DNA from 4 places in the Mesorhizobium sp. M8A.F.Ca.ET.165.01.1.1 genome. Region 2 is predicted to be linked to each of the others. Evidence: riboswitches for the same ligand, from Rfam matches in the RefSeq annotation. Region 2 holds a riboswitch; each other region holds the start of a gene.
What was found. A riboswitch is a leader RNA that binds a small molecule or an ion and turns the genes downstream of it on or off. The one in region 2 is predicted to bind thiamine pyrophosphate.
Positions count from the first base shown of each region.

Region 1: it holds a riboswitch for thiamine pyrophosphate, as region 2 does, so the genes downstream of both, thiB (thiamine ABC transporter substrate binding subunit) here and thiC (phosphomethylpyrimidine synthase ThiC) in region 2, are expected to answer to the same signal.
Region 3: it holds a riboswitch for thiamine pyrophosphate, as region 2 does, so the genes downstream of both, EN808_RS20255 (YkoF family thiamine/hydroxymethylpyrimidine-binding protein) here and thiC (phosphomethylpyrimidine synthase ThiC) in region 2, are expected to answer to the same signal.
Region 4: it holds a riboswitch for thiamine pyrophosphate, as region 2 does, so the genes downstream of both, thiC (phosphomethylpyrimidine synthase ThiC) here and thiC (phosphomethylpyrimidine synthase ThiC) in region 2, are expected to answer to the same signal.

Region 1 covers NZ_SRTH01000012.1:64,696-72,196, reverse strand. Annotated here, with positions in the region: gene EN808_RS25935 (M48 family metalloprotease) at 1-1,073, opposite strand, end outside; gene thiQ (thiamine ABC transporter ATP-binding protein) at 1,306-2,082, opposite strand; gene thiP (thiamine/thiamine pyrophosphate ABC transporter permease) at 2,075-3,694, opposite strand; gene thiB (thiamine ABC transporter substrate binding subunit) at 3,919-4,917, opposite strand; TPP riboswitch at 4,961-5,075, opposite strand; gene EN808_RS25910 (thiamine diphosphokinase) at 5,162-5,806, shown strand; gene EN808_RS25905 (ABC-F family ATP-binding cassette domain-containing protein) at 5,808-7,501, shown strand, end outside.
Region 2 covers NZ_SRTH01000006.1:273,298-280,798, reverse strand. Annotated here, with positions in the region: gene EN808_RS37800 (hypothetical protein) at 1-384, shown strand, start outside; gene EN808_RS19245 (hypothetical protein) at 1,047-1,274, shown strand; TPP riboswitch at 1,396-1,512, shown strand; gene thiC (phosphomethylpyrimidine synthase ThiC) at 1,616-3,451, shown strand; gene thiO (glycine oxidase ThiO) at 3,448-4,449, shown strand; gene thiS (sulfur carrier protein ThiS) at 4,418-4,618, shown strand; gene EN808_RS19225 (thiazole synthase) at 4,620-5,393, shown strand; gene EN808_RS19220 (thiamine phosphate synthase) at 5,390-5,995, shown strand; gene EN808_RS19215 (hydroxymethylpyrimidine/phosphomethylpyrimidine kinase) at 5,986-6,801, shown strand; gene EN808_RS19205 (DUF982 domain-containing protein) at 7,429-7,501, shown strand, end outside.
Region 3 covers NZ_SRTH01000007.1:154,171-161,671, reverse strand. Annotated here, with positions in the region: gene EN808_RS20275 (glycosyltransferase family 39 protein) at 1-373, shown strand, start outside; gene msrA (peptide-methionine (S)-S-oxide reductase MsrA) at 550-1,068, shown strand; gene EN808_RS20265 (formyltransferase family protein) at 1,639-2,454, shown strand; TPP riboswitch at 2,768-2,881, shown strand; gene EN808_RS20255 (YkoF family thiamine/hydroxymethylpyrimidine-binding protein) at 2,872-3,480, shown strand; gene EN808_RS20250 (ABC transporter permease) at 3,520-4,338, shown strand; gene EN808_RS20245 (ABC transporter ATP-binding protein) at 4,335-5,102, shown strand; gene EN808_RS20240 (ABC transporter substrate-binding protein) at 5,095-6,111, shown strand; gene EN808_RS20235 (isoprenylcysteine carboxylmethyltransferase family protein) at 6,150-6,971, shown strand; gene EN808_RS37090 (hypothetical protein) at 7,187-7,426, shown strand.
Region 4 covers NZ_SRTH01000015.1:165,300-172,800, forward strand. Annotated here, with positions in the region: gene thiO (glycine oxidase ThiO) at 1-764, opposite strand, end outside; gene thiC (phosphomethylpyrimidine synthase ThiC) at 761-2,596, opposite strand; TPP riboswitch at 2,702-2,818, opposite strand; gene panD (aspartate 1-decarboxylase) at 2,927-3,379, opposite strand; partial or broken gene EN808_RS37230 (biotin synthase) at 3,495-3,596, opposite strand; gene nadC (carboxylating nicotinate-nucleotide diphosphorylase) at 3,745-4,611, opposite strand; gene EN808_RS29070 (L-aspartate oxidase) at 4,611-6,152, opposite strand; gene nadA (quinolinate synthase NadA) at 6,149-7,123, opposite strand; gene EN808_RS29080 (hypothetical protein) at 7,183-7,501, opposite strand, start outside.

The DNA of each region.
Region 1 (7,501 bases), on a different contig from region 2:
AGGCCAGCCACCCAGCCGCTTCTGATATAGTCGGTCAAGGCGCGGTTCTTGTCGATCGAAACGCCATCGAAGCGGATCGCTATGTCGCCAGGACCGGTCGCCGTCACCGCTGCCGCCGAATTGTCGATGATGAAACCGTCCGGCACCGTGAACGACACGCCGAGGCCCGGATGCAGGAAGGTCTCGCCGCGCACATAGCCTTCTTCCGGCGTGTCGCCGTAAAGCAGGCCGTCTATGCCGGCGAGGAAGGAATCGCGGTCGCGCGTGCCGAAGCCGGGCGCGCCGAACTGGCGGGCGTGGCGCTGTGCCAGATCGATGCGCTGCGGCGTGTTGGGGTGCGTCGCAAGGAAGTCGAGGCTGGCGTCCGTGGCGCCGCTGATCGAGCGGAAATCGGTGTAGGCCGACATCGACTGCAGGAATCGGCCGGCGGCATAGGGATCGTAGCCGGCTTCGCCGATCGACTTGATGCCGATGGCGTCCGCCTCCAGTTCCTGGTTGCGCGAGAACTGCGCCAGCCTGAGCTTGCCGCGGATCAGTGCTGCCTTGGCGGTCGGGCTGTCGCCGAGCACATCCGAGACGACCTTGGTCGCCAGGCCCTCCTCGGCCTCCAACTGCTGGCGCTGCAGGCCATGATTGGCGGTGACGTGTCCCATTTCATGCGCGATGACAGCGGCGAGCTCGGACGAATCATTGGCCAGCGCCAGGAGGCCGCGCGTTATGTAGAGATAGCCGCCCGGCAGCGCGAAGGCGTTGACGTTGGGCGAATTGAGGATGGTGATGCGATAGGTCTGCGTCGGGTTGGCCGATACCACGGTCAAATTGCCGACCACCTTGGCGACCATGCGCTCGAGCTTGGGATCGGAATATTCGCCACCATAGGTCGCCAGGATGCGCGGATGCTGCGCCTTGGCGAGTTCGGCAAGCTTGTTGTTGGCGGCGACATTGTCCACCGTGATCGGCTTGTCGGATGGCTGGAAGCCGGATTCCTGGACCTCCGGAGGCGTGAACATCTGGCAGCTCGCCAGCGCCACGGCAAAGCCAGCCAGCGCCAGGAAGCGCGCCAGCGGGTTCATTCGTAGCCTGTCAACGCCGATCGCCAGAATGGCTTCCTTTCAGGTCCTTGCGCATGATCATGCAATGCGCAAAACAAACTGCTACAGCATCTGCTGCCCGCCCCTCGGGGCGGGCAGCAGATGCTGTAGGCAAATCACGGCCAGTGCCGGACCGGTATCGAGCGGACCTAGCCACACTACTCCAGTCATGGCAAGCAAGCGCCACATCGCCTCGGGCCGGTTTGAGCGTAAATTATGTCCGCTTCCGGGCAATATCTCGTGATAAGGCATCCCCGGCACCCGCACCGATATAGCGCCGGAACGCCTCCGGACCAGCCCCGGAAAAGAAATCGTCCGCCGTGCCTGTGGCGGCGATGGCGCCATTGTCCAGAAACACCACCTTCTGGCCGATGCGGCGGGCATCCTGCGGCTGGTGCGTGACGAACAGCACCGTCATGCCACGCTCGGCATGAAGGCCAGCAACCAGGTCGAGCATGTCGTCGCGCAAGGCGGGCCCAAGCGAGGCGAAGGGTTCGTCGAGCAGCAGCACCGGGCGGTCACGCACCAGCACGCGAGCCAGGGCGACGCGCTGGCGCTCACCGCCCGAAAGTTCGCGCGGCAGCCGCTTCTCCTTGCCGGCAAGACCGGTGCGCGCAAGGGCGCCCGCGATATCGGCGTGGTCGGTATCGGTCAGCCGCAACGATGGCGAACGGCCGAGCCCGACATTCTGCTCGACGGAAAGATGCGCGAAAAGATTGTTCTCCTGAAACACCATCGACACCGGACGCACGGCCGGCGGCTCACCACTGACATCGCCCCCGCCGATCAGCACGCGGCCGGATCTCGGCATCTCGAATCCGGCCACCAGATTGAGCAGCGTCGACTTTCCCGAACCGCTTGGCCCCATGATGGCAGTGATTTGCGTCGCGGTGAACTCGACATCGAAAGCGAACAATGCCTCGCCATAACTGAACGAGACCTTGTCCAGCCGCACCGGAACCCCTTTGCCGTCAGCCGCACCGTCAGACATCGCGGGCCATCCCCTTTCCCAGCCGGTCCGCTGCCAGCACCAGTACCAGGCAGACAAGGCCCAGCAACAACGCCAGGCCGGCGGCGTCCTGGGTGCGGTAGCTGCCCATGCGCGCCAGGAGAAGGTAGGGCAAGGTCTGTACGGAATCACTGCCGAACAGGGCGATGACGCCGAGATCGCCAAGCGACAGCGCCATGGCGAAGGCGAAGGCGGTGGCGAGCGGCCGCCGCAGCGACGGCCAGTCGACCAGCTTCAGCCTTGCCCAGCCGGAAATGCCGAGCTGTGCGCAGAGCCGTTCGTGGCGCTCGCTTGCCGCATCATAGGCGGGGCGGATGGCGCGCAGCGCGAAAGGCATCGCCATGACAGCGTTGACGGTGACGACCATGAGCGGGGCGATGGCAAAGACGTCGCCGACGTGGCGCAACAGAAGGAACCAACCGGCGCCGACGACGATCGGCGGCACGACCAGCACAAAGCCGGCGCCGGTATCGGTGGCGTGTTCGAGCAGTGTCATTGGGCCGGAGCGGCGGTTCGATGCCAGCGCCCGCCGCGCCATTGTCAATGCCAACGAGAGCATCACCGAAAGCAGCGCCGAAAGGAAGCCGAGCACGGCGCTGGTGAGTGTCGCCTGCCGGACAGCGGTCTCGCCGGCCAGCCGGTCGAGATCGGCGCTCAATCCGGCGATCACGGTCGCCGCCATCGGTCCCGCGACGACCAGCAGCGTCAATCCGATGAGCAAGGCATTCAGTGTGGCTTCGGTGCCGTTGACGGAGAGATAGCGGCGCGGCGCGACCGGCAGGTTGGTGTCGCCGACGACATTGGCGCCGAGCCGCGTCAGCGCCAGCACCACGATGAAGGTCAAGGCGATCTGCAGCAATGTCAGCGCGACAGCCCTCGCGGGATCGAAATCGAAGCGCAAGGCCTGATAGATGCCGACTTCGAGCGTCGTCGCGGCCGGCCCGCCGCCAAGCGTCAGCACGATGGTGAAGGATGTGATGCAGAGCATGAAGACGAGCCCGGCGACGCCGGGCATGGCGGCGCGCAGTGTTGGCCATTCGATCAACCGGAACGCCGGCCGCGCCGCCATGCCGAGCTGGCTCGCCAGCCGCCACTGGTCGGAGGGGATGGTCTGCAGCGCCTCGAGGAACAGGCGGGTGGCCAGCGGCAGGTTGAAGAAGACATGGGCGACGAGAATGCCGGAGAGGCCGTAGATGCCCGGCCAGCCCTGGCCGCCAACCCAGTTGAACAGGCCGGCGAAATAGCCGGCACGGCCATAAAGCGCCAGAATGCCGAGCGCCGCGACGATCGCCGGCAGCGCCAACGGCACGGCGAAGAGCTGCAGAATGAAGGCGCGGCCGAAAAACCGTGGATGCCGCGACAGCGCCCGCGCCACGAACAGGGCCGGCCCGACGGAGAGCAGCGTTGACAGGGCCGCCTGCCAGAGTGTGAAGCGCACGACGCGCAACAGATAAGGGTCGAAGGCCGCCCAGGCGCCGGAGAGGTCGTGTGCGCCTTCGACAAGCAGCCCGGCAAACGCGCCGCCGATCAAGAGCGCGATCGCCGCCAGCGCTACGCTGCCGGCGGTAATGCGGGGATCAGACGCGGGTTGCACGAAAGGCCTTTAACGTGCGTCGCGTTCCTTCGCGCCCCCCTCTGTCCCGTCGGACATCTCCCCCACGAGGGGGGAGATTAGCAGCTCCGGCGCCCAGCTCATTCCTGCAATGTTGGCGATTGGCGAAATCGCCGATGACAGCCAATCTCCCCCCAAGCGGGGGAGATGTCCGGCAGGACAGAGGGGGGCGCCGTAGAGCATTCATCTTCGGATCATACAGCCAACTACTTGCTCATCACCGCCAGCCATTCATCCACCCAGGCCTTGCGGTTGGCCGCGACCTCGTCCGGGCTGAACAGCAGGGTCTTGGTCGGCTTGACCAGTTTGTCGAAGGCCGGGTTGAGCGGCTTGTCGGTCTTGCCGGCCGGGAACATCCAGTTGGTCTCGGGGATGGCGTCCTGGAATTTCGGTCCGGTCATGAAGGCCATGAATTTTTCCGCCAGCGGGTTCTTGGCTCCGGTCGTGGTGATGCCGGCGACCTCGATCTGCAGATACTCGCCCTCTTCGAAAGACGCCGCCTGGTAACGCTCGGTGTTCTCGGCGACCATATGGTAGGCCGGGGAGGTGGTGTAGGAAAGCACCATCGGCGCCTCGCCCTTGGTGAACAGGCCATAGGCCTCGCTCCAGCCCGGCGTCACGGTCAGCACCTTGGTCTTGAGCTTGGCCCAGGCCTCCGGCGCCTTGTCGCCATAGACCGACTTCACCCAGAGCAGCAGGCCGAGACCGGGCGTCGAGGTGCGCGGGTCCTGGATGACGATCTTGTCGTCGGCGCTGCCCTCGACCAGCTCCTTCAAGCTTTTCGGCGGCGACTTCAGCTTTTGCGTATCGTAGACAACGGCGAAATAGCCATAGTCGAAGGGAACAAAAGTATCGTCGCTCCAGCCGCCCGGCACGTTGACATCGCTCGCCGCGCCATGCGGCGCGAACAGGCCTGAGGCCTTGGCATCGGCGGTGAGATTGGTGTCGAGGCCGAGCACGATGTCGGCCTTGGTCGAAGCGCCTTCCAGCTTGACGCGGTTGAGCAGCGCCACGCCGTCGGCGACCGAGACGAATTCGACATCGCAGCCGCATTCGGCCTCGAATTCCTTCTTCACCACGGGGCCCGGACCCCAGTCGGCGGTGAAGCTCTCATAGGTGTAGACGGTGAGCTTGTCCTTGGCCAAAGCCGGCCCGGACAGGGCCACTGCCGTGGCTGCGATGAGAGAATATAAAAACGTGCGCATCGGCGCCTCCTTCGTTTGCGTTGAAAGGAATTGAGGCGTCGGACTGTCCGAAACGTCTAATCCCTCCGCCGGTACAAACCGGATCAGGTTCAGCGGGTTGGCGAGACTGCCTCTCAGCCGGTCCGCGAAATTCGCGTCCGGCACCCCGTTAGAGCGTTTCGACACATAGGCCCGGCGGGTGGGACACGCAAGTGGGAGTTTGCCGCCTTCCGTTTCCCGTGCCGGGCTGGTAAGGCGACGGGATATGAGCACATTCACCATCCTGCTTGGCGGCGATCTCCTCCGCACGCCCCGGCTCGACCGCCAGGTCGAAGGCTCGCGCGTGATCGCCGCCGACGCCGGCATCGGTCATGCGCGGATACTGGGCCTAGTGCCGGAATTGTGGGTCGGTGATTTCGATTCGGTTCCGGCCGATCTGCCCGCCCATCTCGCCGCCGTGCCCCGGCAAACCTTCCCGGCGGAAAAGGACAAGACCGACGGCGAACTGGCAATCGCGGCCGCACTGGAGCGTGGAGCGACCCGCCTTGTGCTGGCGGGCGCCTTCGGCGGCAAGCGCGCCGATCACGCCTTCCTGCATCTGGCGCTTGGCCTGCGGCTGGCCGAGGCCGGAACGGATGTGCTTTTGACCAGCGGCGCCCAGGAGGGTGTCCCCTTGCTCAACGGCAGGGCCAGCTTCGATTATGCCGACGGCACGCTATTTTCTATTCTCGGCTTTTCCGAACTCTCCGGCCTGACCGTCACCGGCGCCAAATGGCCGCTCGACAAGGTCGAGGTGGCTTTCGGATCGTCGCTGACCATTTCCAACGAGGTCAAGGGCCGCCTCGACATCGCGCTCGGCCACGGCCGCGCGCTGCTGCTCGCCCATCCCTATCCATTGCCCGAAAGCTGACATGGCCCCGCCCCTTCTCAATCTCGACGGGATAAGACTGACTTTTGGCGGCACGCCGCTGCTCGATGGCGCCGCCCTGACAGCGTCGGCCGGCGACAAGATCGCGCTGGTCGGCCGCAACGGGTCCGGCAAGTCGACGCTGCTCAAGATCGCCGCCGGCCTGATCGAACCGCAGGACGGCGAGGTGTTCCGCCAGCCTTCGGCGACTGTCCGCTATCTGCCGCAAATGCCCGACATGGACGGCTTTGCCAATGTGCGGGCCTATATCGAGGCCGGGCTCGGCCCGGCCGACGATCCCTACCGCGCCAGCTATCTGATGGAGCATCTCGGCCTGTCGGGCGAGGAGCGGCCGGCAGACCTGTCCGGCGGCGAGGCCAGGCGCGCCGCCCTTGCCCGCGTCATGGCGCCGGAGCCCGACATCCTGCTCCTTGATGAGCCGACTAATCATCTTGATCTGTCGGTGATCGAATGGCTGGAAGAGGAGCTCGTCCGGACTTCCTCGGCGCTCATCGTGATCTCGCACGACCGCCGGTTCCTCGAGCGTGTGTCGCGTGCCACCGTCTGGCTCGACCGTGGCCAGACCCGCCGGTTGGACAAGGGCTTTGGCCATTTCGAGGAATGGCGCGACCTCGTGCTGGAGGAGGAAGAGCGCGAGCAGCACAAGCTCGGCCGCCAGATCGTGCGCGAGGAGCACTGGCTGCGCTACGGCGTGACGGCACGGCGCAAGCGCAACATGCGACGTCTCGGCGAACTGCAGACCATGCGCCAGCGCTTTCGCGGCCATCGCGGCGCCGAGGGCACCGCGACAATGGTGGCCAGCGACGCGGCCGAATCCGGCAAGCTGGTGATCGAGGCGAAAAACATAGAGAAGAGCTTTGGCGACCTCACCGTCGTCAAGGGGTTCTCGACCCGCATCCAGCGCGGCGACCGCGTCGGCCTCGTCGGACCGAACGGCGCCGGCAAGACGACGCTTCTGAAGATGCTGACCGGCGAATTGGCGCCGGACGCTGGTTCGATACGGCTCGGCACGAATCTGGAGATCGCCACGCTCGACCAGAAGCGCGAGGCGGTCGACCCGCAGGAGACGCTGGCGCAATATCTCACCGACGGGCGCGGCGAGAACCTGGTCATCAATGGCGAGCAGCGCCATGTCGTCTCCTACATGAAGGATTTTCTGTTCAAGCCGGAGCAGGCGCGCACGCCGGTGCGCGAGCTGTCCGGCGGCGAGCGGGCGCGGCTGATCCTGGCGCGCGTGCTGGCGCGCCCGGCGAACCTGCTGGTACTTGATGAGCCGACCAACGATCTCGACATGGAGACGCTGGAACTGCTGCAGGAACTGGTCGCCGGGTTCGCCGGCACCGTCATCCTGGTCAGCCACGATCGCGATTTCCTCGACCGCACCGTCACCAGCGTCATCGCGCCGGACGGTGGTGGCCGCTGGATTGAATATGCCGGCGGCTATTCCGACATGCTGGCGCAGCGCGGCGGCACCCGGCTCGACGACCGCAAGGCGCGCGCCAAGGCCGACGCCGGCGACGCGCCGACCACCAAGGCAGAACCTGCCGTAGCAAAAGGGCCGGCCAAAAAACTGTCGTTCAAGCAGAAGTTCGCGCTGGACTCCTTGCCCAAGAAGATCGAGGCCGTGACAGCGTCGATCTCGCGGCTGGAAAACAACATCTCCGACCCGGCCTATTA
Region 2 (7,501 bases):
CGTGGCAGACGGGATAGTCGAGGTTGCCCGGCACAATTACGCTCAAGGCTTGCGCCGCCCAGAGGACACGCTGAAAAGGCAGCATGGGCGCGCAAGCACGCCATTCACGAGAGGTTCGACATGAAGACTATGCAAGAAAAAGACATTCCGGCATTCGTGCAAGCAGTTGTGGAGGCCGGCTGCAACATTTGCGCGATTGGCAACTTGGGATATGTCTTTGGCGATGCTGATTTGACGCCGGCGCAACGGAGGTCCGTCGAGCCACAGCTGCGCAGGATTGCTGAGATCTACGGCGAACGCGATCATCTCATGGACGAGATAGCTGTATATCTGCGGTCGATCGGACGCCATGTCGAGGTTGAGCCGAAGACAGGTGTTTCCTGATGGCCGCGATCGATCGCGTTCCGTAGTCGCCATTTCTATTGGGTAACGAGCAGCCGTCTTCCAACCTCTGAAACAAAAAAGAGGTGACCCCCAAAGGCCGCTCTCGAGACCGCAAGTCTGAGCCGCTAACGCATTGCGATAACCAGGCTGTCCGAACTGGGCGTCGATGCCTTCCTCGACCAGGTCGCGGTAGGCGGCGATCTCATCTACCGCATGCATAGCCAAGCCAGAGAAGTTTTCGGCAGCGGAATTCTCGGTCGCTTCCCCTTTTATGACTAGAGGGTGCGGCCGATCCGGCCGCGACGATCTCGCAGGGATTGCCATATACGGCAACACGAACACCGGCGGATCAATACTCGGATAATGGCGGCCGGCTATGTAGCGATCGATCGCGCACCAACATATCAATGCAATAGCTTAGTTGCTTTCAAAGGCGGGTCTCTACGAACTGCAAGCAAGCTAAACGATTGCGTCAACTCTTCCTCGCAGAGCGAAAACTCCGCGCCCACGCGATTTCTCTGCTGGAACAGCGGCACATCCTCAGCGCCAGGACACGGCCGCCGCCGTCGGGTTTTACGAAGCCGGTGATTGCATAAGTTGCCCGCAAGATATCATTGGTATCGGGAACGCCGCCGATGCCGCATCCTGAATAGAGCGGCCGCTTGCACCTGCCAGCCCGACGACCAGATCATATCTGCAACTCCATCTACCTGGACGTGGTGCAAATCACCTCGCTGAAGCCGCAAATCGTCGCCTTCGACCAGGATAACCACATCCGTGACCGCCTGAGCTACTCGGTCGATCTCGACGCACATGGCCGATACAGTTTTTCCATCCTTCACGAAGCGAATGAGACTTTGGCCATTCCAGCCCTGGTCTACGGGGCGTGACTTGTCCCCGATGCATGCGCGAGCTCTCCGCTCGGCCGGCCGCCGGACGTCGCCACCGGCCGAAGGCGCCCGAAGGCGCCCGAAGGCGCTTGACAAAGCAGCACCGGCCCATTCAACTTGAGGCATTCACCAGGGGAGTCCCGGTAAGGGGCTGAGATACTGCTGGCTTTCGCGGCGCAGTGACCCGTTGAACCTGATCCAGTTCATACTGGCGTAGGGACGGTGCAAGCGCTTTGCGGGAGTTTACGCCCGAGGTCCTGCTGCAGCAGGTCTACAGAAGCGTCTTTTCATCCTTCCGGCACAGAACTGGGTCTCCAATGCATGAGCAAAGGAGCCTCACGATGAATGCCCTCACCCCCGCCGTGTCGACGGGACCACTGCCCGCCTCGCGGAAAATCCACAAGCCCGGCGTCCTCTACCCGCAGATCAGGGTGCCGATGCGCGAGATTTCCGTCCATCCGACGGCCGGCGAACCGCCCGTCACCGTCTACGATCCGTCCGGCCCCTACACCGATCCATCAGTCCAAACCAGCATCGAAAAAGGCCTTGCCCGGCTTCGCCACGAATGGGTCACGGCGCGTTGCGATGTCGAAGCCTATGACGGGCGCCACGTCCGGCCGGAAGACAATGGATTCGCCACCGGCGAGCGCCTGACACCGGAATTTCCGATACGCAATCGGCCGCTCAAGGCCAAGCAGGGCAAGGCGGTGACCCAACTTGCCTATGCGCGCGCCGGCATCATCACGCCAGAAATGGAGTTCGTAGCCATCCGCGAGAATCTCGGCCGCGAGGTGATGCGCGGCAAGCTGCAACGCGACGGCGAAGCCTTCGGCGCGGCGATCCCAGATTTCGTCACACCCGAATTCGTGCGCGACGAGGTGGCGCGCGGACGCGCAATCATTCCCGCCAACATCAATCATCCCGAGAGCGAACCGATGATCATCGGGCGAAATTTCCTGGTGAAGATCAACGCCAACATCGGTAACTCGGCTGTCACATCGTCGATGGCCGAAGAGGTCGAAAAGATGGTGTGGGCGATCCGCTGGGGCGCCGATACGGTGATGGACCTGTCGACCGGCCGCAACATCCACAACATCCGCGACTGGATCGTGCGCAATGCACCGGTGCCGATCGGCACGGTGCCGCTCTATCAGGCGCTCGAAAAGGTCGGCGGCATCGCCGAGGACCTCAACTGGGAGGTCTATCGCGACACGCTGATCGAGCAGGCCGAGCAAGGCGTCGACTATTTCACCATCCACGCCGGCGTGCGGCTGCACTACATACCGCTGACCGTCGACCGGGTCACGGGCATCGTCTCGCGCGGCGGCTCGATCATGGCCAAATGGTGCCTGCACCATCACCGGGAGAGCTTCCTCTACGAGCATTTCGAGGAGATCTGCGACATCGCCAGAGCCTATGACGTTTCCTTCTCGCTCGGCGACGGCCTTCGTCCCGGTTCAATCGCCGATGCGAACGACGCGGCGCAATTCGCCGAACTGGAAACACTTGGAGAACTCACCAAGATTGCCTGGGCAAAGGACTGCCAGGTGATGATCGAAGGCCCGGGCCATGTCCCCATGCACAAGATCAGGCAGAACATGGACAAGCAGCTCGCAGTGTGCGGTGAGGCGCCGTTCTACACGTTGGGGCCGCTGACGACCGACATCGCGCCGGGCTATGACCACATCACCTCAGGGATAGGTGCCGCCATGATAGGCTGGTTCGGCACCGCAATGCTTTGCTACGTCACGCCGAAAGAGCATCTCGGCCTTCCCGACCGCAACGACGTCAAGATTGGGGTGATCACTTACAAGATAGCCGCCCATGCAGCCGATCTGGCGAAGGGCCATCCGGCAGCGAAAACCAGGGATGATGCCCTTTCGCGCGCGCGCTTCGAGTTCCGCTGGGAGGACCAGTTCAACCTGTCGCTCGACCCCGAAACCGCACGGTCCTTCCACGACCAGACCTTGCCCAAGGAGGCGCACAAGCTGGCACATTTCTGTTCGATGTGCGGGCCGAAATTCTGCTCCATGCGTATCTCCCACGACATCCGCGCCGAAGCCCAGAAGGAAGGCATGGCGGCGATGGCGGCGAAATACCGCGAGGGCGGCGATCTCTACATGCCGGCTGACGAGACCGGCGTAGCGCTCATGCCAGAGGCGCCGGAGCCATCATGAGGGTGTTGGTCAAAGGGGCCGGCGTCGCCGGCCTCACCGCCGCCTTCGAACTCGCCGCCCGCGGCGCGACGGTCACAGTCGCTGAGATCCGGCAGACCCTTGGCGGCAATGCCTCGTGGTTCGCCGGCGGCATGCTGGCGCCATGGTGCGAGCGTGAAAGCGCCGAGCAGCCGGTGCTGGATCTCGGACGCGTCGCCGCCGACTGGTGGGATGCGGCACTGCCGGATCAGGTGACACGGGCCGGAACACTGGTCGTGGCCATGCCGCGAGATGCCGGTGAGCTTGACCGGTTCGCCAGTCGCACGTGGGGGCATCGGCGTGTCGACGGAGATGAAATCGCGTTCCTGGAGCCCGACCTTGCCGGCCGCTTTCGCCGCGGGCTGCTGTTCCCCGACGAAGCCCATCTCGACCCGCGCCGGGCGATGGCGGCACTCCATGACAGGTTGTCGGCCATGGGTGTCGAATTCCAGTTCGATGTCGATATCAGGCGGATTTCCGGTTTCGATCGTTGGATCGACTGCACGGGAATGGCAGCAGCCGATGACAGGCTGCGCGGCGTTCGCGGCGAAATGCTGATCCTGCGCGCGCCTGATATCTCGCTGTCTCGCCCGGTCAGGCTGCTGCATCCGCGCTTTCCACTCTATGCGGTGCCGCGCGCCGACCACCGTTTCATGATCGGCGCGACAATGGTTGAAAGCCAGTCCGCCGGTCCGGTGACGGCACGTTCGATGATGGAGCAGCTGAGTGCCGCCTATGCCCTCCACCCGGCCTTTGGCGAGGCCGAGATCGTCGAAACCGGTGTCGGCGTTCGTCCGGCCTTTGCCGACAATCTGCCGCGGGTCGAAACGAACGGCGGGATCATCGCGATCAACGGGCTTTATCGACACGGTTTTCTCCTCGCCCCCGCCATGGCGCGCCAGGCCGCCGACCTGGTTTTCAGCCAGGACAGAACCAAGGAGCTTGCTCATGAAACTGACCGTCAACGGCGAAGCGCGTGAGGTTGCCACCGCCACCACGCTAGCCGAATTGCTTGCCGCGCTCGACTATGAGGGCGACTGGCTCGCCACCGCCGTCAACAGCGACCTGGTGCACAAAGCCAGCCGGACGGCGTTCTGCTTGAACGAAGGCGACCGGATTGAAATCCTCTCGCCCATGCAGGGAGGCTAGCATGTTCGACCTTCTGGGGACGACGCTTCAATCCCGCCTGCTGCTCGGCACGGCTCAATATCCTTCGCCGGCCGTCCTTGCCGATGCAGTCAGGGCGTCGGGCACGTCGGTGGTGACCGTCTCTTTGCGGCGTGAGATGGCGGGCGGCAGGGCCGGCGAAAAATTCTGGTCGCTGATCCGCTCGCTCGGCACGAGAATCCTGCCCAACACGGCCGGCTGCCACTCCGTCAAGGAAGCGGTCACCACCGCGAGCATGGCGCGCGAGGTCTTCGGCACGACCTGGATCAAACTCGAAGTGATCGGCAACCACGACACGCTGCAGCCGGACGTGTTCGGCCTGGTCGAAGCCGCCCGTATCCTGTGCGAGGACGGCTTTGCGGTATTCCCCTATACCACCGACGATCTCGTCGTCGCCGAGCGGCTGCTGGAAGCGGGCTGCAAGGTCCTGATGCCGTGGTGCGCACCGATCGGTTCCGCCTTGGGACCGGTCAACATGACGGCGCTGCGCTCGATTCGCGGACATTTCCCAGGCGTCCCCCTGATCGTGGATGCGGGGCTGGGACGGCCGTCGCACGCTGCCACCGTCATGGAACTCGGCTTTGACGCCGTGCTGCTGAATACGGCGGTCGCCAGGGCGGCCGATCCCGTCGGCATGGCGCGTGCTTTCGGCAAGGCGGTCGAGGCCGGTCGTGAGGCTTTCAGCTCAGGAATGCTCGAACCGCGCGACGTCGCCGTGCCATCGACGCCGACGATCGGCAGGGCCGTTTTTTCATGAAGCTCGATCCCTTCTACCTGATCGTCGACAGCGCTGCCTGGATCGAGCGGCTGGTGCCGCTCGGCGTCAATCTGGTTCAGCTTCGCATAAAGACCATGGATGAGGCCGGATTACGCGCGGAGATCCGCTCAGCGAAGGCTTTGTGCGCTCGATACCGGTGCCAGCTGATCATCAATGATTACTGGCGGCTGGCGATCGAGGAAGGCTGCGACTTCATACATCTCGGCCAGGAGGATTTGCAGACCGCTGACCTCTTGGCGATACGGGCAGCCGGCGTAAGGCTCGGACTGAGCACACATGATCATCAGGAGCTGGAAACGGCGATGGCCGCCGAGCCTGACTACATAGCGCTTGGACCCATCTATCCGACCATCCTGAAGAAGATGAAATGGGCGCCGCAAGGGGTCGAACGGATCAGCGAATGGAAGCGCCAGGTCGCGCCGTTTCAATTGGTCGCCATTGGTGGCCTCAACCCTGAGCGGCTCGACGGTGTCTTTGCGGCTGGCGCGGACAGCGCGGCGGTGGTGACCGACATCACGCTCAACGACGACCCCGAGGCGCGCACGCGAGAATGGATCGAAAAGACGGACCAATGGCGCTGAGGCGAGAACCACATGTGCTTGTCGTCGGTGGATCGGACTCCAGTGGCGGTGCTGGAATTGCACGCGATATCGAGACGATCTCTGCCATTGGCGTGCGCACCTGTCTCGCCGTCACAGCGCTAACGGTGCAAACGCATGACGCCGTGATCGAAATCTATTATCCGCCACCTAGCCTGGTGGCCAATCAGATGTGCGCCGCGCTGCAGGCCAACGACGTGGCCACAATCAAGATCGGCATGCTGGCGACTGCCAAGATCATTGTTGCCGTTGCCGCAGTGCTGCGCAAATTTCCGCATGTCCCCGCAGTACTCGACCCTGTGCTGGCCTCCACCTCAGGCCGCGCACTTCTGCAAGCAGGCGCTATCGCTGCCATGAAGCGCGATCTTATGCCGCTTTGCTGCATTGTCACGCCCAACCTCCCTGAACTGGCGCTCCTTAGTGGCTCCGAACTGGCAGTGGATGAGGACGGAGCGCTCCAACAAGGAAAAAGACTGCTGGCCGCCGGCCCTCAAGCCCTGCTGATCAAGGGTGGGCATGCGTCGGGAACCCGGTCGACCGATATTCTGTTACGCTCCGGGCACGAACCCATCCGCTTCGATGCACCGCGCCTTGCCACATCGATGCGCGGGACAGGTTGCATGCTGGCCAGCGCGATTGCGGCGCATCTGGCGAAGCCGAAGCCGCTCGAAGACAGCGTGCGCGAAGGCAAGCTGTTTGTCTTGGAGAGGCTTCAGAAATGCCGGCTGAATAACCACAGCGTTCTGCGTCCAGCCAAGCAGACCCATTTTCCAGAATTTTTCCCGTAGCGAGACTAGAGAAGGGGCTACTGCTTCTCTATGCCATCCTCACAACGCGTTGAGTTTCTCACTGCCAATTATGCGACTTTCGAGGTGCAAATAGCGAATATCGAGTTCTTAGTGACAGAAACGACCGGAATTGGTTGCGTGGATCACCAGGTCGCTACCGATTGGGTCAGCGACTCAATAGAACGTCACATCTCTGTCCACACTCGAGCTTATTTGCCGCAAACGCGTCGAGCCCCGCGTCAATCGGTCTTATAATAGTATCCGGGGCAGCTCCAAAGCTGTGGCATCGGCTACCCGCCGGCCGTGGCGCTTGCTGTTCGAGCGTCGGACGCCGCCTGCCATTGAACATCTGATGGGCTATTGGGTGGCGGCGACACACTCATCCAGGTGCAACTGGCTTTTTCAACTCGGGAACCAGCAGAAGCCTTCGCTGCGTCGCAACATTTGGATTATGTCGTACAGCCCGATCTTCCAGAGAAAACAAGACCTAACGTTCGAAACCTGTCACGCAACCAACCACCGAATGAAAGATCCAGCGTGCGATCGCAGGGAGGTAAGAATAACCGGTCTGGCTTTCCTATCGCCGGTCCAGGTTAAGACCAACGACGTCGTCACGACATCAACACAGTGCGCGAAGCGCTCGTATTCCTGAATCAGTGGCCAAAAGCGCGTCGGGGACCGGTATTCAGTTGCGCGGTGA
Region 3 (7,501 bases), on a different contig from region 2:
GGACGAGGCCGAGGCGGTGTGGCACGCCGCGGTGCCCGGCCGGCTCGACATTGTCGGCGGCGATACCAATCTTGCCATGCTGGCGGGCCTCAACGCCTATGACAAGCCGTCGATCTTCACCGATCTCGATATGCGGTTCGCACCCTGGATCACGAGGCAGCGGTTGCGCGACCATGGCATGCTGATGGTTTGGTCGGGTCCTCACGTGCCGTCGCAGCTGCGGGCATGGTTGGACAACGTTCCGGTCAAGACCGTTCTTTTCAACTGGTCGCGCGAGGCGCCGCCTGTGGCGATCAGTTTTGCGGCCATTCCGCCTGGTATCCGATATCTGCCGGTCGCCGCCAGCAGCCGGACTCGGCATCCGCGCATCTAAGGTTTCCCCGTTCCTTAGGGGGCGCCTTTCACCGGTATAGCCGAATGGCCCGCTCGTCCGACTGGACGAAGCAGGCGACAATGCCCATTTATGGGACTATCCAAATTTGTTGTCGCGCAATTCCCCGGGGAACGCCGCTACAGTTTTCCCGGAATTGCCTTTTGAGGAGACGTTACATGGCGACTTCGAGCGAACGTGCAGTGCTTGCCGGCGGCTGTTTCTGGGGCATGCAGGATCTGATCCGGCGCATGCCGGGCGTCCTCGCCACGCGTGTCGGCTACAGCGGCGGCGACGTGCCGAATGCCACTTATCGCAATCATGGCACCCATGCCGAAGCCATCGAGATCAGCTTCGATCCGGCGAAAATCAGCTTCCGCCAGCTTCTGGAATTCTTCTTCCAGATCCACGATCCGACGACGCGCAACCGCCAGGGCAACGATGTCGGCATGAGCTATCGCTCGGCAATCTACTACACCAGTGAGGAGCAGAAGCGTGTGGCGGAGGACACCATCGCCGATGTCGATGCCTCTGGCCTGTGGCCCGGCAAGGTTGTCACCGAGCTCGCTCCGGCGGGAGCGTTCTGGGAGGCCGAGCCCGAGCACCAGGATTATCTGGAGAAGTATCCGAACGGCTACACCTGCCATTTCGTCAGGCCGGGTTGGAAACTGCCGGTTCGTGAAAAGGCCGTTTCATAAGGCTCGCGGATCAGTCTTTGCGGCAGTGGGTTTAAGCGCCCGCCGATTGCCGCGAGGCCATATCAATAGCGGCTGTTAACCACCGCCCGGCGGTTGACAGTGCGCGGCGTTGCTGACCAACTACGCGGGTTGATTGGTTTCAGGGGGAGCATGAGGAAGCTCTACGAGAAGCGTGTGTTGGTGAAGCGGGAAAGGCTCCCAAGTGTCGCCGCGGCAGGACCGCTTTCTCCCAAACCAGGCTGACGGCTCGGCCGGTCTTTTGGTAGTGACTGGACCGGTTCGTTACGGTGCTCGGATTGCCGGGCGATGTCTTGCCCCGCCGGATCTGAAAAGATGATTTCTTCCGAGCCTGTGGCCGGCGCCCGGCAGCTCAATGCAGTTTTCATCCTGGATGTTTCTGCTTACACCGGGCCCCTGCTTTCCGGGTGGGTCGAGGCGGGAAATCGTATTGGCGCGATCATCGTGCCTGGCTTTCAGCGCCCATCCAGAGGCTTCAGCATTGGCAATTTTCGACGCCGGCTGAGGCGCCAGCTTCTGCTCAGGCGCTATCTCGGCAACACGCCGGTAAAGTTGATCGAATTCGGCCGGCCTTACGACTGGGATGAGCTTGGCCGGCAATTGCCTGAGATCGCCGCGGATGTACTGATCTGCTACGCTTTCCCGACCCTGATCCCGCAACAACTGCTCAGCCTCTTTCCCAAGGGCGGCCTTAATTTTCATCCGGCGCTGCTGCCCAACTACCGGGGTCCGCATCCTCTCCATCGCCTGGCCGCGGACGGCCAGCATGCCGTCCATGGCGGCGTGACATTGCACAAGATGTCCGCCAATTTCGATGACGGCGACATCCTCGGACACGTGCCGTTCTGCGAAGCACACTGGGCAACGCGGCGGGATGTGGCCGACAGCGTGGCGACCGCGATGCGCGCGTTGGTGCGCGAGGTGGCGCCAGCCTATTGCGAGGATTTGGTGTCCGGGACGCGGCAGCCAACCGGTGATTTCGTCTGGGCGCGACTTGAGCGGAACCACATGGCGATTTCATCCGACATGTCGATCGAGCACGTTGCCCGATTGTGGCACGTCCTGGGCGGCAATCCCGGTATCTATCTGGACGTTGCCGGCCGCGAGGTTCGGTTGGCCTTTCAGATCGCGCGACTGGGTCCGCCAACTGGAAAAGGTCCGGTCAGGCGATGGGGGAGGGTGGAGTTCGATCTTGCCAATGGCCGGGTTCGATACCTCACCTATGGCCGCCTGCTCAAACGGCTGATGAAAATGCACACCGCATTCGCACGGCCAAAAGCCGGAAAACCGTGCCCCGAAATAAGAGTGTTTGGCAAAGTGGCCAGCGAATCGGTGCCAGAGGTACCGCCAGCCGGTCGTGGCGTATAGTGAGACCAACGAGCATGGAAAGCGCGGAACTTGCGTCCGCGCTTTCCCTGCTGCGAAAACTACTTACCGCAGTTCTTGTCGGCCACGGTCGGCGCGGTCGCCCTGCCATTGGCATCCGTCTGCGCGCTGGTCGGGCAATTCTGGTCCGCGTTGGAATTCATTCCGCCCGGCGTGATGGTCGGGCTGTTGGTTGCACCCGGATCGAGCCAAATTCCCGGGCGCCGGCACCCGGTTGTGCCTGCGCTGGCGCAATGCTTTGGCGCAGCTTGCTGAAAAAACAGCTTCCCCAACCGATCGAATGGTGCTTTAACGCCGCCATCCACAGGGGTGCTCCGTACGGTCGGGGCTGAGACGGGGGCGGCAAGCCCACAGACCCTAGAAGCTGATCTGGGTAATACCAGCGGAGCGAGGCGGGCGATGTTTTCAGGCGCACAGGTTTCCCTATATCTCATGGCCGACGATTTTGTCGGCGTCATCCTGGGCGCGCTTGGCGCGCTCGATTCGTATCGCGACAAGCTCAGGATCGAGACCGACGACATCTCGACCTTGCTGGTCGGGCCCCCCGAGGTGCTATTCCCGGCGCTGCGCGACCTTTTCGTGGCTGCGTCTGGCAGCGGTAAGCATTGCGTGCTGTCGGCGACCATTTCGCGTGGTTGCCCAGGTGAGCCGGACGATCCGATCTGCCGCTCCGACACGTTTGGCGGACCTGCCGGGCCACTCGGCCCGCGCAAGCAAGCCGCCATTTCCGCCGTGCGCGGCGCGCCCGCCACTGGGCAGCCAGCGGCGGCGCAGTTCTCGCTCTATGTGATGGGCACGGACGACCACATGGACGAGATCTATGGCTGCATCGATTTCCTGAAGCAGTCCGGCGTCTACGATCGCTCCAAGAATTTCTGCACCAAGCTGCGCGGCGATGCCGGCGCGATCTTCTCGGCGCTCGACGAAGCCTTCTGCCGCTTCGGACCAGGCGCCGGCCACGTAACCCTCGACGTCACGGTTTCGGCCAACAGTCCCACTGCCGTCTGAACCGTTCGCGCCGACGCGCGCCGTCAAGGTCATCCTCTCGTGGCTTCATCGTCGTTCAACCCGCGTCAACTCGCGGGCTTCCTCGCCCAGGCGGCGCCGGCCGTGATATCGATCGGCCTGGTGCTCGTGGCGTGGGAACTCTACGCAAACCATTCCGGCATCAAGCCGACGGTTCTGCCGGCACCCTCGCGCGTCTTCGAACAGGCGATGCTCAATCGTGACGCGCTGCTCGACAACGCCATTCCCACCATCCGCGCCACGCTGATCGGTTTTGCCTGTTCGCTCAGCGCCGCCTTCGCGCTGTCGATGCTGGTCGACTTCTTCCAGCCTTTGCGGCGCGCGCTGTTTCCTGTCTTCATAGTCAGCCAGACCTTGCCGCTGGTCGCCATCGCGCCATTGGTGGTGCTGTGGTTCGGTTTCGGGCTGACGCCCAAGATCATGCTGGTGGCACTGGTCACCTTCTTCCCGATGCTGGTGGCCCTGGTGCAGGGCTACGAGGCTACCGAGGTCGAGATCGGGCAGATGCTGCGCGCCATGGGAGCAGGGCGCTGGCGGGTCTTCATCCTGGCACGGTTGCCTTCGGCGCTGCCTTATTTCTTCGCTGGCCTCAGGATCTCCATCACCTATGCCGTCGTCGGCGCCATCTTCGCCGAATATGCGGGCGCGGCCAAAGGGCTGGGCATCTACATGCTCAACGCCAAAAACAATTTCCGTCCCGACCTGGTGCTCGCCGCCGTCGGCGTCAGCGCCGCCCTTACCCTCGTCCTGTTCGGGCTGACGGTGGTGCTGCAACGACTTGCCATGCCTTGGGAAAGAGCCGCTGGCAGGCAAGCCGCCCGAAAAGGCCCGCAAGCATGAGCCGGCTCGAATTGCGGCATATGCGCAAGGCCTTTGGCGGGCTCGAAGTGCTCGCCGACATTTCGCTGCGCGTGGATGCCGGCGAATTCGTCTCGATCCTTGGGCCTTCGGGTGCCGGCAAGTCGACGCTGTTCCAGCTTCTGACCGGCGCCGAGCATGGCGAGGGTGAGATGTTTTTCGACGGCGCGCCGCTCGACGATCATGGCAGGCATTTCGCCTTCATGCCGCAGCGGGACGCGCTGATGCCGTGGCGGCGCATCCTCGATAACACGACGCTCGGGCTCGAGGTGCAGGGCCTCGGCCGCAAGGCGGCGCGGACGCGTGTCGCGCCGCTGTTTGCCGAGTTTGGGCTTGCCGGCTTCGAGCGGCATTTTCCGGCGCAGCTTTCAGGCGGCATGCGGCAGCGCGCGGCGCTGCTGCGTACTGTCGTGCAGGAACGCGACATGTTGCTGCTCGACGAGCCGTTCGGCGCGCTCGATGCACTGACGCGCGCGGCCATGCAGCGCTGGCTCGAACAGATGTGGCGGCACCATCGATGGACGGCGTTGCTGATCACCCATGACGTGCGCGAAGCCGTGTTCCTCTCCGACCGCATCTATGTGCTGTCCACGCGGCCGGCCCGTGTCGTGCGCGAGATCAAGGTGCCACTGCCGCGCCCGCGCGATCCGACCAGCGCCGCCACACGGCGGGCCGGAGAACTCGAGGCCGAGATCCTCGACATTCTGCTCAACCTCCAGCCAACCAAAGGACATGACCATGATTGACTTGACGCGCAGGCAGGCTCTGCTGCTCACCCTTGCCGGTAGCGTACCGCTGATCACCGGATCGAGCCGCTCCTTCGCGGCAACGCAAAAAGTCACTGTCGCGCTGGACTGGACGGTCAACACCAACCACATCGGGCTGTTCGTCGCGCGCGAAAAGGGGTTTTATCGCGAGGCCGGTCTGGAGGTTGATATTGTGCCTTACAGCGACACCGGCGCCGGCACGCTTGTCGCCAACCGCGTCGCCGATTTCGGCATCAACGGCACCATCAGCCTGTTCACCCAGAAGACCGCCGGCGCCGACTTGAAGGCCGTCTATGCCGTCGTGCAGTCCGAAACCGGTCGGCTGGTGTTCAACGCGGCGCGCAGCGAGATCAAAAGTCCGAAGGATCTGGACGGCCTGACCTATGGCGGTTTCGGCAGCGCCTGGGAGAACGCACTGATCTCGACCATCATCCGGCATGATGGCGGAAAGGGCAATTTCGAGACGGTGACGCTCGGCACTTCCGCCTACGAGGCGCTGGCCAACGGTTCGGTCGACTTCACGCTCGAAGTGTCGACCTGGGAGGGCGTCGAAGCCGAGCTCAAGGGCGTCAAGCAACGCAGCTTCGTCTATGCCGACTATGGCGTTCCCGACGAGCACACGACGCTCATCTCTTCGAGCGAAGCGTTTCTCCAGGCAAACCCCCAACAGGCGTCGTCCTTCATCCAGGCAACGCGGCGCGGCTATCAGTTCGCGGTGGATCACCCAGAGCAAGCCGCCACGCTGCTGATAGCCGCCAACAAGGATGCCCTCACCAATCCGGCGTTGATCCAGGCTTCGCTGAAGGCACTGATCGACGGGCACTATCTGCGCGGGCAAGACGGCACCATCGGCATCATGGATCCCGCCAAGATGGAAGCGATCGGCTCCTATCTCCTCGCCGCCGGTATCCTGCACGATGCCGATGGCAAGGTTGTCGCGCAACGTCCGGATTTTGCGGGATATTTCAGCAATGGGTACCTCAAGTAGGGCGTCGGTGCAGAGGCCGCGAAAGGTCATATCGCGAGATGCTGAAAGACCGGGTACGGCCTTGCCGTTCGGCGGCTTTGACCCGGTTTGATGCCGATCTGATCTTCTCGGTTAACGGCACGGCAATGGTTACGTGCAAAGGTCGCCCCCGAGGGATCATCGGGATGCTTGCCTTGCTCATGTCAAAAAGTGAAGCGCTTTCGCGTGCAGCAGACAAAGGGCTTTTGTCGGCGGCGCGCAAGCACGAGATCATGCTCGACTTGCGCGAAGGCTTCTTTCGCGCCTGTGCGCTGCTGTGCGCGGCGCTGTTCGTCTATCGCGGCGTCTATCAGCTTCTCGAGGATCCGACCCGGCTCAACACCGCGCTGGTGGCGATTTCCGAGATACTCACTTTCACCTGGCTGCTGCTGTCGCGGCGTCCGGTCACGCGTGACTGGAATCTGCTTACCGTCATCGTTTCGGTGACAGCCAGTTTTGGCGTTGCGTTGATCAGTCTCAAGCCAGGCATTGCGCTGATTCCTCTCTACGTCGCCGCGCCGTTACAGATCATCGCATTGTTGTTCGTTATCTGGGGCAAGATCTCGCTGGGGCGCTCTTTTGCGATCCTGCCGGCCAATCGCGGTGTGATGACGGGCGGTGCCTATCGGCTGGTGCGGCATCCGATCTATGCCGGCTACCTCGCCGGCCATGTGCTCTACCTCCTGTCGGCCTTTTCCTTCCACAATCTCGCTGTCTATGCGGTCATCACCTACATGCAGCTGTATCGAATCCTGCGCGAGGAGGCCTTGCTGGCCGCCGAGCCGGAGTATCGCGCTTACATGGAACATGTACACTATCGGCTGTTCTACCGGTTATTCTGAAGGCCAGGCTGTGAGGGTTGGCCAACAGGCTCCTCAGCGTCCAGTGGTCGGAGCTGCTCCCTAGGCGAGGGCGCTGTAGCTCGGCGCTTCGGTCGGCGGCAGCAACGGCGCGAATGCCGGGGCCGGCGCCAATATCGGAGATTCGGGCGGCATCAACGCCGGGCTCGGTGCCAATGCTGGTGGAACAGGCGGTATCAACGCGGAGCTTGGCGCCAATGTTGGCGGTACTAGTGGTGTCGGCGTCGGCTGGCATCGACAACGTAACCAATCCCAGCAACCCGTCGAACGTGGGCATATCGCCCAACCCTAGCCAGCTCAACGGTCCGCGTGCCGTGACCCAGATGTCGAGCTCCCAGCTGAGGCGCATGAAGAAGCGCTGCGTCGACGTTCTCGGCAGCGAGGGGACTTATGACCGCGACCTGCGCCAGCTCTGCCTGCTGATCGCACGCCGCTGAGGTTGAAGGAGGCTGCGGAACCAGCCCTGAGGCTTTGACCGCACTCTCCTGGCCTCCGACCGGTCGGAAAGCCCG
Region 4 (7,501 bases), on a different contig from region 2:
AGGGCATGGGCGGCGCCCAGCAGCTCCATCATGGAACGCGCCGTCACCGGTCCGGCGCTCTGGCTTTCAATCATCGTCGCTCCGATCATGAAACGGTGATCGGTGCGCGGCACGGCATAAAGCGGAAAGCGTGGATGAAGCAAACGGACCGGCCGCGACAGCGAGACATCAGGCGTGCGAAGGATCAGCATTTCGCCGCGAACACCGCGCAGCCTGTCATCGGCCGCTGCCATTCCCATGCAGTCTATCTGACGGGCGAAACCCGAAACAGGCCGGGCGTCGCAGCCGAAGTGGAATTTGACACCCATGGTCGCAAGGTTGTCATGAAGTGCCGCCATCGCCTGGCGTGGGTCGAGGTGAGCCTCGTTGGGGAAGAGCAATCCACGCCGGAAGCGGCCGGCGAGGTCGGGTTCCAGGAGCGCAATTTCGTTTTCATCGACGCGCCTATGCCCTGACGTGCGACTGGCGAACCGGTCAAGCTCACCGGCATCACGCGGCGCGGCCACGACCAATGTCCCGGCCCGTGTCACCTGACCCGACAGCACCGCATCCCACCAGTCGGCAGCGTCGCGTCCGAGATCCAGCACCGGCTGCTCCGCGCTTTCGCGCTCGCACCATGGCGCCAGCATGCCGCCGGCGAACCACGACGCGTTGCCGCCAAGGCCATGCCGCATCTCGGCGACTGTGACCGTCGCGCCGCGGGCGGCGAGTTCGAAAGCGACGGTGAGGCCGGCAACGCCGGCCCCTTTGACGAGCACCCTCATGATGGTTTGGGAGCCTCCGGCACGACCGGTACGCCAGTCTCGTCCGCCGGCATGTAGAGATCGCCGCCCTCCCGGTATTTTGCCGCCATTGCCGCCATGCCTTCCTTCTGAGCCTCGGCACGGATGTCGTGGGAAATGCGCATGGAGCAGAATTTCGGCCCGCACATCGAGCAGAAATGCGCCAGCTTGTGCGCCTCCTTGGGCAAGGTCTGGTCGTGGAAGGACCGCGCGGTTTCGGGGTCGAGCGACAGGTTGAACTGGTCTTCCCAGCGGAACTCGAAGCGCGCGCGGGAAAGGGCATCATCCCTGACTTTCGCTGCCGGATGGCCCTTCGCCAGATCGGCTGCATGGGCGGCGATTTTGTAGGTGATCACGCCAATCTTGACGTCGTTGCGATCGGGAAGGCCGAGATGCTCCTTGGGCGTGACATAGCAGAGCATGGCGGTGCCGAACCAGCCGATCATGGCAGCACCAATGCCTGAGGTGATATGGTCATAGCCCGGCGCAATGTCGGTCGTCAGTGGTCCAAGCGTATAGAAGGGCGCCTCGCCGCAGACAGCGAGCTGCTTGTCCATATTCTCCTTGATCTTGTGCATCGGCACATGGCCGGGACCTTCGATCATCACCTGGCAATCCTTGGCCCAGGCGATCTGCGTCAATTCGCCGAGCGTTTCCAGCTCGGCGAATTGCGCCGCATCATTGGCATCGGCGATCGAGCCCGGACGAAGGCCGTCGCCGAGCGAGAAGGATACGTCATAGGCGCGGCAGATGTCGCAGATCTCCTCGAAATGCTCATAGAGGAAGCTTTCCCGGTGATGGTGCAGGCACCATTTGGCCATGATCGAGCCACCGCGCGAGACGATGCCCGTGACCCGGTCGACGGTCAGCGGGATGTAATGCAGCCGCACACCGGCATGGATGGTGAAATAGTCGACGCCTTGTTCGGCCTGCTCGATCAGCGTGTCGCGGTACACCTCCCAGGTCAGGTCCTCGGCGATGCCGCCGACCTTCTCGAGCGCCTGGTAAAGCGGCACCGTGCCGATCGGCACCGGTGAATTGCGCAGGATCCAGTCGCGAATGTTGTGGATGTTGCGGCCGGTCGACAGGTCCATCACCGTATCGGCGCCCCAGCGGATCGCCCAGACCATTTTTTCGACCTCTTCGGCCATCGAGGAAGTGACAGCGGAATTGCCGATATTGGCGTTGATCTTGACGAGGAAATTGCGCCCGATGATCATCGGTTCGCTCTCTGGGTGGTTGATGTTGGCTGGAATGATCGCCCGCCCGTGCGCCACCTCGTCGCGTACGAATTCCGGCGTGACGAAATCGGGAATAGCCGCGCCGAAGCTTTCACCGTCGCGTTGCAGCTTGCCGCGGGCGATTTCCCGGCCGAGGTTTTCGCGGATGGCGACGAACTCCATCTCGGGCGTGATGATGCCGGCGCGCGCATAGGCAAGCTGTGTCACCGCCTTGCCGGCCCTGGCCCTTAGCGGCCGGTTGCGAATGGGAAATTCCGGCGTCAGGCGCTCACCCGTGACGAAGCCATTGTCTTCCGGCCGCACATGGCGGCCGTCATAGGCTTCGACATCGCCCCGCGCCGTGATCCATTCGTGGCGAGGCCGGGCGAGGCCCTTTTCGATGCTGGTTTCGACAGTCTGGTCGGTATAGGGGCCGGACGGATCGTAGACGGTGATGGGCGGCTCGCCCGCTGTCGGATGGACGGAGATTTCGCGCATCGGCACTTTGATGTGCGGATGGAGGACGCCGGGCTTGTGGATTTTCCGTGAGGCAGGCAGCGGTCCCGTTGAGACGGCTGGGGTTAGGGCATTCATCTTGAGGCTCCTTTGCTCATGCATTGGAGACCCAGTTCTGTGCCGGAAGGATGAAAAGACGCTTTGGTCGACCTGCTTGAAAACAGGTCTTCGGGCGTAAACTCCCGCAAAGCGCTTGCACCGTCCCTACGCCAGTATGAACTGGATCAGGTTCAACGGGTCACTGCGCCGCGATAGCCAGCAGTATCTCAGCCCCTTGCCGGGACTCCCCTGGTGAATGTTTTCGAATTGACCGAGCCGACACTGCTTTGTCAAGCGCATTTCCACCTGCGGCGGTGATCGGCGACTAATGAAACCCCGCGCAAAGCACGGGCAAATCTCGAGAGGAAGTCACGCGCCGGAGACCAGCGCAGGAATGGCCAAAGGCTCATTCGCCTCGTCAAGGATCGAGAAACTGTAACGCCCATGTGCGTCAAGATCGACGGAGTAGCTCAGGCGATCGAGTATGTGATTGTCCTGGTCGAAGGTGATGATCCGCGGCTTCAACGAGGTGATATTCGCTTCGTCCAGGTATATGGAGTTGCAAACAATGATCTGGTCGTCTGGCTGGCAGGTGCGGGCAGCCGCACCATTGAGGATGCAGCATCGTGAGCCGCGCTCGCCGAAAATGACATAGGTCGAAATCCGCGCACCGGAATTCTTGTTCCAAATCTCCACAAATTCCATCGGCAGGATCCCGGCTGCTTCGCAGTGGTCAGGGTCCAGCGTTATCGATCCATGGTAGTTGAGGTTCGCTTCGGTGACGTAGATGCCGTGCAGCTTGCCAGCGACTAGTTTTCGCAATGGTCCTGTTTCCTATCATCATGGATGAATCGTCCCGCCATCCTCTGGGTGGCCGGGTTACCCCGCTAGATTCCGACGACGACGGCGCCGCCGCTGAGACCAGCGCCCGCCGCCGCCTGTTGGGATCGAAATTCCGGCGGTGAACGGTTTGCGCTTGAAACAGCAGGTCGTTGAAAGGCGCGTCATGCAGCGCCCGAGCAGCTTCCACGGTCCACATCCGGTGGCCGTCGAAGGATTGAGCTTCACGCATGGTTTTTCCGAAATCGCTGCGTGCATTTCCATCCTGTTCCCCTTGCATTGGGCGACCTAGGCACCTTTGAACTTGGCGGGCTGGGTCGAAAAAGCGTCCGGTCGACCGCCGATTGTCAGGCCCGACGGACAAATTTCGCGGAGTCGAGCCCGATATCGAGGATTGGCGCGCTGTGGGTCAACCAGCCGATGGAGATCAGGTCGACACCGGTCGCGGAGACGGCTGGAGCCGTCGCCGGCGTTATCCTGCCCGACGCCTCGGTAATCGCCTGGCCGGCAACCATCGCCACTGCTTGGCGCAATTCGTCGACAGACATGTTGTCGAGCAGGACGGCGTCTGGGGCGAGGGCCATAGCCTCTTCTAACTGGGCTAGCGTATCGACCTCGACTTCGATCTTGACTAGGTGGCCGACGCTGCATCGCGCGCGCTCGATTGCCATGCGAATTCCGCCAGCGATGGCGATGTGGTTGTCCTTAATCAGGATGGCGTCGTCGAGACCGAAACGATGATTGGAGCCGCCACCGGCGCGCACGGCATATTTTTCGACCGCTCGCAATCCAGGCGTCGTCTTGCGCGTGCAGACGATTCTTGCGCCGTGGCCGCGGACCGCCGCGACGATCAATGCCGTCGCGGTGGCGATACCGCTCAGATGGCACAGAAAATTGAGCGCCGTCCGTTCCGCGGTGAGTATGGCCCGGGCCGGACCGCTGACCGATGCGATGGTCTCACCTTGCGCGATGTTGCTGCCGTCCGCTCGCTCCACTGTCATCTCGACATCCTGGTCGATCAACCTGAAAGCGAGCATCGCCAGGTCGAGACCGGCTATAGTTCCGGCCTCGCGCGCAGTCAGCACCGTTGTCGCATGATGGTCCTTCGGTACGATGGCATCAGTGGTCAAATCACCGGCCTTGCCAAGGTCCTCGAGCAGAGCTGCCCGCACCAGAGGCTCGAGCATGATCGTTGGAAGGGGGGATAGGTTCATCAAGCGACGCTTTCGAGCATTGGAGAGTTGCCGAGTTCCCGCGCCGCAAACATGGCCGCGTCGAGCCTGATTTCGGAGCGGCGGGCGACGGCCGCTTGATGGGGAAAGTCGTTCCGGTAGTGAGCGCCACGGCTTTCGCGGCGCAGCAAGGCGGCAACCGCGATCATCAGCCCTACGGCGGCGGGATCGGACGCTGTGTCGTGCCGATGCAACAGCAGCAACAAGGCGCGCGCAGCCTCTTTCAAACCTTCGCCATCCCGCGTGACGCCAAGGGCATGTGACAGGAGAGGGCGCACAGGCCTCGGATCCGGCGCGGGCAGGTTAGCTGCCATCGCTGGCTTCCCACCGCCGTCCGGTGCACCAGCGACGCTTTCGGCAACCCAGCGCGCGCAAACGACGGCCTCGGTCAGCGAGTTGCTGGCGAGCCGGTTGGCGCCGTGCAGCCCGGTCGACGCGACTTCGCCGCATGCCCAAAGTCCAGGAACCGATGTTCGCCCGGCCAGATCCACGGCGACACCACCCATGTGGTAATGCTGGGCCGGCCGGATGGGAATGAGGTCTCGCGCCGGATCGATGCCGGCCTTGCCGCAGGCTGATGCGATTGTCAGAAATTGCTGCGCGAACATCGTGCCTGGCTTCTCGCGGACGTCGAGGAAGACGCGATGGCCGTCGGCAAGATGTCGCCAGACGGCGCGCGCGACGATGTCGCGCGGTGCGAGTTCCGCCCCGAGCAGGCCATCGAGGAAGCGCCGCCCTGTTTCGTCGACGATTGTTGCACCTTCTCCGCGAACCGCCTCGCTGATGAGCGGCATCGGACGGCCGGGCCCGTCAAGCGCGGTCGGGTGGAACTGAATGAACTCCAGATCGGCAAGGACGGCACCCGCGCGCGCCGCAAGCGCCAGACCCTGTCCGCAGCTGCCCAGTGGGTTGGTTGAGTCGCGGAACAGGCCGCCGATTCCGCCCGTGGCGAGAACGGCCCGTCCCGTGGCAAAGAACACCGGACCTGTCGGACCGCTCGCCACAACACCGGCGATTCTGCCGTCCTCGACGGCCAGCCGGCGTGCTTCGACTCCTTCCACGACAAGAACCGAAGGCGTGGAGCGCACGGCCGCGATCAGGGCGCGCATCACCTCCCTTCCGCTGCCGTCACCTCCGGCATGAACGATGCGCCGCCTGCTATGCGCGGCTTCCAGCCCGAGACGCAGAACTCCTGCAGATGTGCGATCGAAGCGAGCCCCAAGGCGCGTCAGATCCTCGATCGCCGCGGGCGCGGCGTACACGATGCGCCTTGCTGTATCTGCATCGCAAAGGCCGTCCCCTGCGGCGAGCGTGTCGGCAAGATGGAGCGCCGGTTCATCATCGCCGCCCAGGCTGGCGGCCAGCCCGCCCTGCGCCCACGCACTCGACGCCTCCGCGCCAAGCGGCGATCTCGACAGGAGCAGCACCGGCTCAGGCGCCATGTGCAGCGCGGTCATCAGCCCGGCTATGCCGCCGCCGATGATGACCGGCCGGCGGGCGAGATCGCGAACGTCCATGCTCATACCGCCAGCATCCGCTCGACGGCCAGCCGCGCACGCCCTGCAATCTCCGATTCGATGGTTACGACATGGCGGTTCTGTTCGAGCGCAGTACGGATGTTGGCGAGCGTTATCCGCTTCATGTGCGGGCAGAGGTTGCAAGGCCGGATGAACTCGACTTCGGGATGCTCCACCGCAACGTTGTCGCTCATCGAACATTCGGTCATCAGCACGACCCGCGCTGGCTTTTGTCTTCCGACATAGTCGGACATGGCGGCCGTCGAGCCGGAGAAGTCCGCTTTCGCGACCACTTCGGGCGGGCACTCCGGATGCGCGAGCACGGTCACGCCCGGATGACTTTCGCGCAACTCCCTGATGTCGGCCGGCGTGAAGCGCTCATGCACCTCGCAATGCCCTTTCCAGGCGATGATCTTCACCGCGGTCTGGGCGGCGATGTTCCGGGCGAGATATTCATCCGGCAGCATGATCACCTGCGGAACGCCGAGCGCCTCCACGACGGCTTTGGCGTTACCGGACGTACAGCAGATATCGGACTCGGCTTTCACTTCGGCCGAAGTGTTGACATAGGTGACGACCGGGACGCCCGGATAGCGCTGTCTCAGCAGGCGAATGTCCTCGGCGGTAATCGAATCCGCCAGCGAACAGCCTGCTCGCAGATCAGGAATGAGCACCGTCTTTTGCGGGTTGAGCAGCTTCGCCGTTTCGGCCATGAAATGCACGCCAGCCAGCACAATGACATCCGCTTCGACCGCCATCGCCTTGCGGGCAAGCGCCAGGCTGTCGCCGACGATGTCGGCAACGCAGTGGAAGATCTCAGGCGTCTGGTAGTTGTGCGCCAGGATAACGGCATTGCGCCGCCGTTTCAGATCGAGGATGGCTTCGATATCATCGGCGAATGCCGGCCACTCGATTGACGGAATGACTTGCCGCACGCGGTCGTACAGCGCGGCCGTGCGCGCGGAAGTGACAGGCATAGCCAATTATTCTCCAAATGAGTATAACTGACATATACTTACCTTGAGTATAAGAAATGTCAACCGCGTGAGAGTGGCAATTTCGTCCCTGCGACGGTTCGCTCCACCAAGACCGTTTGGCGAAAGCGGAAGCGCTTCGCTGGGCGCCCCCCGGTGTCGGACATCGTCTCGCCTGTCTCCTCGACCAGATCCTGCTCTTCGATCAGACGCCGAAAGTTCGGCTTGTGAACGAGCCTGCCAGCCAGAGCCTCCACGGTTCGCTGCAGCTGCAGCAATGTGAACGTTGCTGGCATCAACTCGAAGACGACGGGGCGGTACTTGATCTTGGTCCGCAGTCTGGACATTCCCGTTGCCAGAATACGCCGGTGATCTGCGATC